Regions from separate parts of the Kitasatospora sp. NPDC051164 genome, predicted to be linked through region 2. Evidence: predicted binding sites of a transcription regulator. Region 2 holds the regulator's gene; the other holds the start of a gene.
What was found. The regulator HspR, encoded in region 2, represses chaperone genes until heat shock. The targets are predictions, from matches to a motif close to TTGAGNNNNNNNNNCTCAA.
Positions count from the first base shown of each region.

Region 1: the regulator HspR is predicted to act here: its motif matches at 1,523-1,541, upstream of dnaK (molecular chaperone DnaK).

Region 1 covers NZ_JBITFB010000028.1:16,935-21,582, reverse strand. Annotated here, with positions in the region: gene ACIBEC_RS34335 (DUF2267 domain-containing protein) at 143-565, shown strand; gene ACIBEC_RS34330 (helix-turn-helix domain-containing protein) at 1,092-1,421, opposite strand; gene dnaK (molecular chaperone DnaK) at 1,599-3,449, shown strand; gene ACIBEC_RS34320 (NmrA/HSCARG family protein) at 3,606-4,571, shown strand.
Region 2 covers NZ_JBITFB010000007.1:317,321-321,968, reverse strand. Annotated here, with positions in the region: gene ACIBEC_RS13540 (hypothetical protein) at 1-402, opposite strand, end outside; gene ACIBEC_RS13535 (hypothetical protein) at 739-891, shown strand; gene ACIBEC_RS13530 (helix-turn-helix domain-containing protein) at 975-1,970, opposite strand; gene ACIBEC_RS13525 (heat shock protein transcriptional repressor HspR) at 2,184-2,714, opposite strand; gene dnaJ (molecular chaperone DnaJ) at 2,722-3,882, opposite strand; gene grpE (nucleotide exchange factor GrpE) at 4,106-4,648, opposite strand, start outside.

The sequences.
Region 1 (4,648 bases), on a different contig from region 2:
CCTGTGCCGTTCCGTGCAGTCCGCACCCCCCCCGCGGCGGGCGGCGCGGACCTGCCCGCAGACGGCGGTTCGCGCAGTGCCGGCCACCGAGGTTGATCGGCCCTGTGCGTCCGTACCCTGGGCCGGCCCGGACCGTGCTGGGATGAAGGGAGGATTCGTGGTGACTCTTCGATGGGAGGCGTTCCTGGACCGGGTCCAGGAACGCGGCGAGTACGACACGCCGCAGGAGGCCGAACGCACGGCCCGCGTCGTGCTGGCCCTGCTCGGCGCCCACCTGGTCGGCGACGTGCGCGCGAGGCTCGCGGCCCGTCTGCCCGAGACCTTCGCCCTGATCCTGCTGAACCCCTTGCAGGCCGCCGAACCGCTCAGTCCCGAACGGTTCGTGCGTGCCACCGCCGCCTGGATCGAGGGCGCCACCGAGAAGACCGCCGTGTGGGACATCGGGGCCGTTCTGTCCACGGTGGCCGACGCCGCCGGCGACGACCTGATGGAGCGCGTCCTGTTCCAGCTCCCGCCCGGCTACGACGTCCTGTTCGGCCGCCCCGCCCCCGGCAACCGACCCTGACCCGCTTTCGTGCCGCCGCCCACGCCGCGGCGGCACGACCCGGAATGCCACCGCCCATGACCCGGCACCGCCCGCCTGATCCAGAGGGTCCGCAGACTCGGCCGCTACCCCGGTGACGGGAGGCCGAACGAGTCCTCGACACGGTCCTGGCCGTCCTCGGCTGCCAGCTCACCGGCGACGAAGGCTGCGAACTGGCCGACACGCTCCCCAGCGGGCCCGCGCCGTCTTCGCCTCGCAGATCCCCTGCCCGAACCCGTCGCCGCGCCCGCCTTCGTCGATGCCGTCGCCCGAGCCCTGAACACCAGCCTCACCATCGCCCGCTGGGACGCCTCCTCCGTCCTGGCCGCCCTCGCGGCTCTCTGGGGCGAGCGGCTCACCGACCGCCTCCTCGCCCACCTTCCCTGCGGCTACGCGTTCCTGTTCGGCCGCGCCGACCTCAATGCCGCAACCTGATTCGACCCGGGCGGGAAACCGCCGCCGGCGCCCGGGTCTGCGAGGTGCCCGCCCGGTGCTGCGCGGATGCGGCTCAACTGCCGTGGGCCCGGTCGCCGCCATGCTGCATGTCCAGGTCGGCCTCCAGTTCCGTGACCCGGGCCTGGAGATCGAGTACCCGGCGCGCCCCTTCCAGGGTCAGCCCTTCGCCGATCAGATTCACCAGGGCCGCGACCCTGTCGATCTCCCGGCGCGAGTACCTGCGCTGGCCACCCGCCGAACGCACCGGCACCACCACGTCCTGTTCGTCCAGCCGGCGCAGAAAGGCCACCTGGACGTGCAGCATGGCGGCGACCTGCCCCACCGCGTAGAGCGCCGCATCCGGGTCGTCGATCGGCAGCACCGCACTCACCTCGCCGCTCACGAAACCTCAACTCCACGTTACAGATTTCCTCCATCCCCAGCCACGCATTGTGTCGCTGGCCTTCCGCAGGCAACGGACTGGCGGACAGCCCCGAGACAGACTTGACATGATGCGGCTCAAGTTTTATGTCTCGATATAGGGAAGTTCTGTGCGTGACCGCGATGAAGGAGGTTGGAGATGACTCGCTCAGTCGGTATCGATCTCGGAACCACGAACTCGGTGGTCTGCGTACTGGAAGGCGGTGAGCCGTCCGTCATCGCCAACGCCGAGGGCACACGCACCACCCCGTCGGTGGTGGCGTTCGGCAAGGGCGGCGAGGTGCTGGTCGGCGATGTCGCCAAGCGGCAGGCAGTCACCAACGTGGACCGTACCGCCCGGTCGGTGAAGCGCCACATGGGCGAGAGCGACTGGTGCTTCCCGGAGAAGGGGGACGTGAACGGCAAGCGCTACACCGCGCAGGAGATCTCGGCGCGGGTGCTGCAGAAGCTGAAGCGGGACGCCGAGTCCTACCTGGGTGAGGACGTGACGGACGCGGTGATCACCGTACCCGCGTACTTCAACGACTCCCAGCGCACCGCGACCAAGGAGGCCGGGGAGATCGCTGGCCTGAAGGTGGCGCGGATCATCAACGAGCCGACCTCCGCCGCTCTGGCCTACGGCCTGGACAAGGAGAACGACCAGACGGTGCTGGTCTTCGACCTCGGCGGCGGCACGTTCGATGTGTCGCTGCTGGAGATCGGAGAGGGCGTGGTGGAGGTGAAGGCCACCTCCGGCGACACCCACCTGGGCGGCGACGACTGGGACCAGCGGATCGTCGACCACCTGGTCCAGCAGTTCAAGAACGGCTACGGCATCGACCTCGCCAAGGACAAGATGGCCGCGCAGCGGCTGCGGGAGGCCGCGGAGAAGGCCAAGATCGAACTGTCCGCCACCACGGAGACCACGATCAACCTGCCCTACATCACGGCCTCCGCCGAGGGCGCGCTGCATCTGGACGAGAAGCTCACCCGCGCCCAGTTCCAGCAGCTGACCGCCGATCTGCTGGAGCGTTGTGAGGGCCCGTTCCACCAGGCCGTCAAGGACGCCAAGATCGAGGTCTCCGGCATCGACCACGTCATCCTGGTCGGCGGCTCGACCCGGATGCCGGCCGTCACCGACCTGGTGAAGAAGCTCACCGGCAAGGACCCGCACAAGGGCGTCAACCCGGACGAGGTCGTCGCGATCGGCGCCGCGCTGCAGGCCGGTGTGCTGAAGGGCGAGGTCAAGGACGTCCTGCTGCTCGACGTCACCCCGCTGTCCCTGGGCATCGAGACCAAGGGCGGCATCATGACCAAGCTCATCGAGCGCAACACCACGATCCCGACCCGGCGCTCGGAGGTCTTCACCACCGCCGAGGACAACCAGTCCTCGGTGACCGTGCAGGTGTACCAGGGCGAGCGCGAGATCGCCGCGTACAACAAGAAGCTCGGCATGTTCGAGCTGACCGGCATCGCCCCGGCCCCGCGCGGCATCCCCCAGGTCGAGGTCACCTTCGACATCGACGCCAACGGCATCATGCACGTCGGCGCGAAGGACCTCGGCACCGGCAGGGAACAGAAGATGACCGTCACAGGCGGCTCCGCCCTGCCCAAGGACGACATCGACCGCATGATCCGCGAGGCCGAGCAGCACGCCGAGGACGACCGCCGCCGCAAGGAAGCCGCCGAGACCCGCAACCAGGGCGAACAACTCCTCTACACCACCGAGAAGTTCCTCAACGACAACCAGGACAAGGTCCCCACCGATGTGAAGAGCGAGGTCGCGATGGCCCTGGCGGAGCTGAAGGAGAAACTCAAGGGCGAGGACACCCCCGCGATCCGCGCGGCGAGCGACAACGTTGCCCAGGTCAGCCAGAAGCTCGGCCAGGCCCTCTACGCCCAGACCGCCCCCGGTGCGCCAGGCGGCGCGACAGGCCAGCAGGGCACGGAGGGGGAGGAGGTCGTAGACGCCGAGATCGTCGACGAGGACGGCCACAAGGGAGGCTCATGACCACTCCACCCAGGCCGAGCAAGAACACCGGAGACCAGCGCCCGCCGGTGGTCATCCGCGACAAGCGGCGCATCGACGCGTCGCCGTCCACGAGCCGGGCATCGTCCCGGTCCGGCGCACACCGTGAGACCCAGGAAGCCCGAGCAGGGAGGAACCATGACGGACATGAGGGAGAAGAAGACCATCACCGTGTTCGGTGCCACCGGCTCCCAGGGCGGTGCGCTGGTCCGGGCGATCCTCGCCGACGAGGACGGTGAGTTCGCGGTCCGTGCCGTCACCCGCACGCCGGAGTCGGACCGTGCCAAGGAGCTGGAGCGGCTCGGCGCCGAGGTGGTGCGGGCGGACATGGATGACCGTACAAGCCTCGTGCCCGCCTTCGAAGGCGCGTACGGCGCTTACCTGGTGACCAATTTCTGGGAGCACATGTCCGCCGCGCGCGAGAAGGCGCAGGCAGCTGCCCTGGCCGCCGCGGCCGGCCACGCCGGTATCCAGCACGCGATCTGGTCCACCCTGGAGGACACCCGCGAATGCATCCCACTCGACGACGACCGCATGCCCACACTGCAGGAGCGGTACAAGGTGCCGCACTTCGACGCCAAGGCCGAGGCCGACCGGTACTTCCTCGACGCGGGTGTCCCGACGACCTTCCTGCGCACCACGTTCTACTGGGAGAACCTGCTCGGGCCCTTCGCACCGCGCCGCGGCGAGAACGGCGTCCTCGAGCTGTCGCTGCCGATGGGCACAAGCCGTCTGGCGGGCATCGCCGTCGAGGACATCGGCCGCACCGCCCTGGCGATCCTCAAACGCGGCACCGACCTCATCGCCGCCACCGTCAGCATCGCCGGCGAGCACCTGACGCTCACCGACATGGCCAAGGCCGTCACCGAAGCACTCGGCGAACCCGTCCAGTACCTACCCCTGACCCCCGACGCCTACCGTGAACTCGACTTCCCCGGCGCCGACGAGGCCGGAAACATGTTCCAGTACTACGCCGACTGCGAGGAGCACTTCACCCGCGCCCGCGACCTGGACGCTGTCCGCGAACTCAACCCGCTGCTCCAGGACTTCGCCACCTGGCTCGCCGTCCACCAGGACCAGCTGCGCGCCGCCATCGGCCCCTGAGCGAGCTGCGACCGCGGCAGGCAGGCCATGGCGGCGTCGATCACGGCCGGAGGAGAGGACCGATGACCATTCCCGTT
Region 2 (4,648 bases):
GGCGATCAGCGGGTTGTGGGTGATGGCCTCGTCGACGAGGAGGACGATCGGCTTCCGCAGCGCCGACGCCCACCCCAGCTCCAGGCTCACGCCGGCCGAGAGCGGCGCTCCCACGTAGGCGAACACGAGGTCCGCGGACTGCAGGGCGCGGAAGTCGGACGGAACGCGGGGCTCCGGTGCGCGGCCGGAGATGGTCCAGGCGTCACTGTGGTGCGCGCTGTACACGGCGGCACCGCTGCGGAGCAGGGTGGTGCGAAGCGTCGTCAGCCGCGTCCGGCTGGCGAGCGTCACCACACTGTCGGCCGGTCCGGTCAGCCGCATCAGCGGCGCGGCCAGGAACACACGCGCACGCCGACCCTCGGGGGCCTGGCTGTCGTGGTGACGCAGGTAGGGCTCGGTCATGTCGACTCCGGGGAAAGGCCGACCGGGTGAGAAACGTGGTGCCGGCGGGCGCTGAGGACAGTGGTTTTCGCGTCGGAGACCCGGTGGAGATTTGGGCGGATATTTGACGGTACAGCGGCAAGTTCGCTATCTCCGTGGGACCGTCGGTGGCGAACTGATCGTCTATCAGTGGTCGCGGTTCCGTCCAGCGATCCGCCCTGTCATCTCGATGCCTGGCAGAGAGATGACGCTCGACGGAGCGGCCGGGAGATGACACCCTTGCGGAACGTACGGCATCATGTGGATGCTAGTTCTATTGGTCCGGTTCACAGAGTTCGAGAGAAGGAGGGTGGGTCCGTGTCCGTACGTCGACTCGTCCGTAAGGCCGCGCTTCCGATCCTCATCGGAGTAGCGGTGCTCACCACTGGTCTTCTCTCCTCCGGCGGCGGGCAGGCGGCCACTGCCGACACCGCAATCGTTGCCGTTGCCGACGACCTGCACTGGAACTGAACCTGACAGCGACTCCTGATCGAGGCGGCGCGCGGAACGGCCGGATCCGGTGCCGCGGACGGGGCGCCTCCGTCTTCCGGCTTTCAGTCGGTTTCTGCTCGCGGTGACCGGCCGAGCACATATCCGAGCTGGAAGAGTGAGTCGACGTTGTGCTCCTCTCTCATCTCCGCGATGTGCCGCGCGAGCGTGCGCTCGCTGATGCCGAGCCTCCGCGCGATGGCCCGGTGGTTGGTGCCGGCCAGCATGAGGTCGATGATGGTCTGCCGGAGCCTGGACACCACCTGGTGCGGGACGGCCCGATTGCCGTCGAATTCCAGGGCTCTGCCCCAGCTCCGTTCGAAGACCTCCTCGATCAGGAAGCTGATGACGGCCGGATCGTGGACGAAGGCGGCGGCGCTGTAGTCGGCGGCGACCGGGATGACGGCCACGCGGCGATCCACGATGATCAGCCGGGCGTACGGTTCGTCCAGCGTCCGGAACTGCCACCCTTCTGCCGTCAATTGCGCCACGTAGTCACGTGTTGGCTGGTGGTAGCGGGTGCTCGCGTGGTAAATCGTCCGCATCGAGGCGCCGTGGCGGAGGATTTCCAGGTCTCGTTCCAGAAACGAGGTGAGCATTTCGGCGGGCCTTGGTCCACCGGGCTGCATGGAAAGTCCTTCCAGGACCCCCGGGGCTGCCGACTGTTGGAGCCTCTGATTAATCAGAGCCTTTCCGTGGACATATTCGACCGAGCCGCCGGTGGTGTCCGGGGCGTGGAATGCCTCGGAGAGGTCGCTGAGATCGGCCGGCAGGGAAACTGCTTTTGACAGCAAATCGAGTGCTTGTCGTTGCCATGCCGAACTCAGGCTGCTCGCGAGTTGTGCCGGATCGGCAGCCAGCAGTGCTCCGGGTTCTTCGCTGTCGGGTATGAGTAGCCCGAGATCAAGCAGCTCTTCGAGAGCGGGGCTTCCGGCAGCCGGGCCGGCGTCCGGAGTGATACGACCGTTTTCATTCACGGCCTGCAGGTAGAGCTTTCGGGCGTCCTCGGACAGGATCCGTGATGCGGCAGGTCCCGTCCCTGCGTGCTCTTGCCCACTCATCTTCGGCTCCTAGTGCTGACCGTCACGTAGTCAACGCGATTGTCGTCTGCTGTGGCAAGGATCTTAGGTGGCGGTGATGAGTCGACTGACGAGAGACGCCTTGCCACAGGTAGATCGACGACTTCTGCCTAGGACAGAACTCTCTCACTGCAAAAGTGCCGCCGGCACCCCCCGAACAGGAGGGGGCCGGCGGCGGTGTCTGTGCGGCCGTGGTCAGCGCTTGGGGCGCCAGACGACGAGGGCGCTGGACTGCGGCGTGGGGGGCTGGTACGGGACGAGGTCGCGGCGGTAGGAGGCGTGGACGGCGGCCTCGCGTTGCTGGAGGGCGGCGGCGGCGCCTTCCAGGGAGTCGGCGAGTTCCGCGACGCGGGACCGGAGGGCGGTGACCTGGTTCTCCAGCTCGATGATCCGCTTGATGCCCGCCAGGTTGATGCCCTCGTCCTGGGAGAGCCGCTGGACCTCGCGCAGTTGCTGGATGTCGCGGGAGGAGTAGCGGCGGCCGCGGCCCGCGGTGCGGTCGGGGCAGACCAGGCCGAGACGGTCGTACTGGCGCAGGGTCTGCGGGTGCAGGCCGGACAGTTCGGCGGCCACGGAGATGACGTACACCGGAGTGTCCTCGGTGAGGACGTACGGCGGCGGGGCCGAGGGGGCCCGGCGGGGGCGGCGGTTGCCGTTGCCGGGCAGGCCTTCGCCGATGCCGGGGCCGATCGGGGTGTCGGGGTTGATCGGATTCATCGGGGACATCTGGTCGTCACGCTCCCTTCGCCGCCCGGAAGAGGGCTGCTCGCGGATCGTCGGAGGCGGTGGCCTCGCGGTACTGCTCCAGGGCGTTCAGCGCGTCGCCGGTGACGTGCTGTGGCACCACGACCTCGACGGTGACGAGGAGGTCGCCGCGGGTGCCGTCCTTGCGGGTGGCGCCCTTGCCGCGGGCACGCATGGTGAGGCCGTTGGCGCTGCCCGGGGGCAGCTTGAGCTTCACGGCGGGGCCGCCGAGGGTGGGTACCTCGATGGTGGCGCCGAGGGCCGCCTCGGGGAAGGTGACCGGGACGGTGACGGTGAGGTTGTCGCCCTTGCGGCCGAAGACCGGGTGCGGGTCGACGTGCACGGTGACGTAGAGGTCGCCGGGCTGGCCGCCGCGTTCGCCCTGGGCGCCCTTGCCCTTGAGCCGGATGCGCTGGTCGGCCTGGACGCCGGCCGGGATGCGCACCTGCATGGTGCGGGCGGAGGTGGCCCGGCCGCTGCCGTGGCAGTCGGTACACGGGTCGTCGACGATCATGCCCCGGCCGCGGCAGTCCTTGCACGGCTCGGAGAGCGCGAAGGCGCCCTGGCCGCGGCTGACGGTGCCCGCACCGACGCAGGTGGGGCAGACCCGCGGGGTGGTGCCGGACTTGGCGCCGGTGCCGTTGCAGGTGCGACAGGGGGCCTGGCTGGTCATCCGCAGCGGGACGGTCGCGCCGTCGACCGCCTCCTCGAAGGAGAGCGTCACCTCGGTCTCGACGTCGGCGCCGCGCCGGGGCTGGGCCTGCCGGGTGCCGCCGCGGTTGAAGAGGCCGCCGAAGACGTCGCCGAGCCCGCCGCTGCCGCCGGCGTTCTGGTTGCCGCTGAAGAGGTCGCCGAAGTCGAAGCTGTAGCTGCCGGCACCGCCGGGTCCGCCGCCGGACCGGAAGCCGCCGTTGGCGAAGAGGCTGCGGGCCTCGTCGTACTCCTTGCGGCGCTTCTCGTCGGAGAGGACGTCGTACGCCTCGGAGATGTCCTTGAACCGCTCCTCGGCCTTGGCGTCACCCGTGTTGGCGTCGGGGTGGAACTCGCGCGCGAGTTTGCGGTAGGTCTTCTTGATCTCGGTGGCGGTGGCGTCCTTGGGCACGCCGAGGACCTTGTAGTAGTCCTTCTCGACATAGTCCTTGCCACTCATGCGTCCACCTCGCTTCGCTCGGCAGCCGCTGAGCGGTACACGCGCCCCTTAACGGTTCGCTCGCTGCGCTCGCTCACGGCTCCCGCCACCTCCCGATGTCCATCGTCACTGTGCTGTCAACAGCAAGGGAACGCAACGCCGTTGACAGCGCGCTGCGGAGCCGGCCGCCGTTCTGGCCGGCGTACGACTCCGCAGCGCACTGGTTGTCAGCTGTCACAGGTTGTCAGCTGTCCGAGCCACCGTCGGACTCGTCCGCGTCGCCGGACTTCGCGTCGGCGTCGCCGACGGTCTGGGTGCCCGGCTGGGGCTCCGCGACGGCGACCATCGCCGGGCGGATGATCCGCTCGCCGATGCGGTAGCCGGGCTGGAGGATCTGCACGCAGGTGTCCTCGGTGACGTCCGAGGAGTAGCTGTGCATCAGCGCCTCGTGCATGGTCGGGTCGAAGGGCTCGCCCTCCTTGCCGAACTGCTGCAGGCCCAGCTTGGCGACGACCGTTTCCAGGGACTCGGCGACGGACTTGAAGCCGCCCGTGACCTCGCCGTGCTCGCGGGCGCGGCCGATGTCGTCCAGGACCGGGATCAGGGACTCCAGGATGTTGGAGACCGCGATCTCGCGGACGGTCAGCCGGTCGCGCTCGACCCGCTTGCGGTAGTTCTGGTACTCGGCCTGCAGGCGCTGCAGGTCGGCGGTGCGCTCGGTCAGCTCGCGCTTGACGGTGGCGAGCTCCTCCGGGGAGCCCTCGGCGGCACCGGCCGCCGCGGCTTC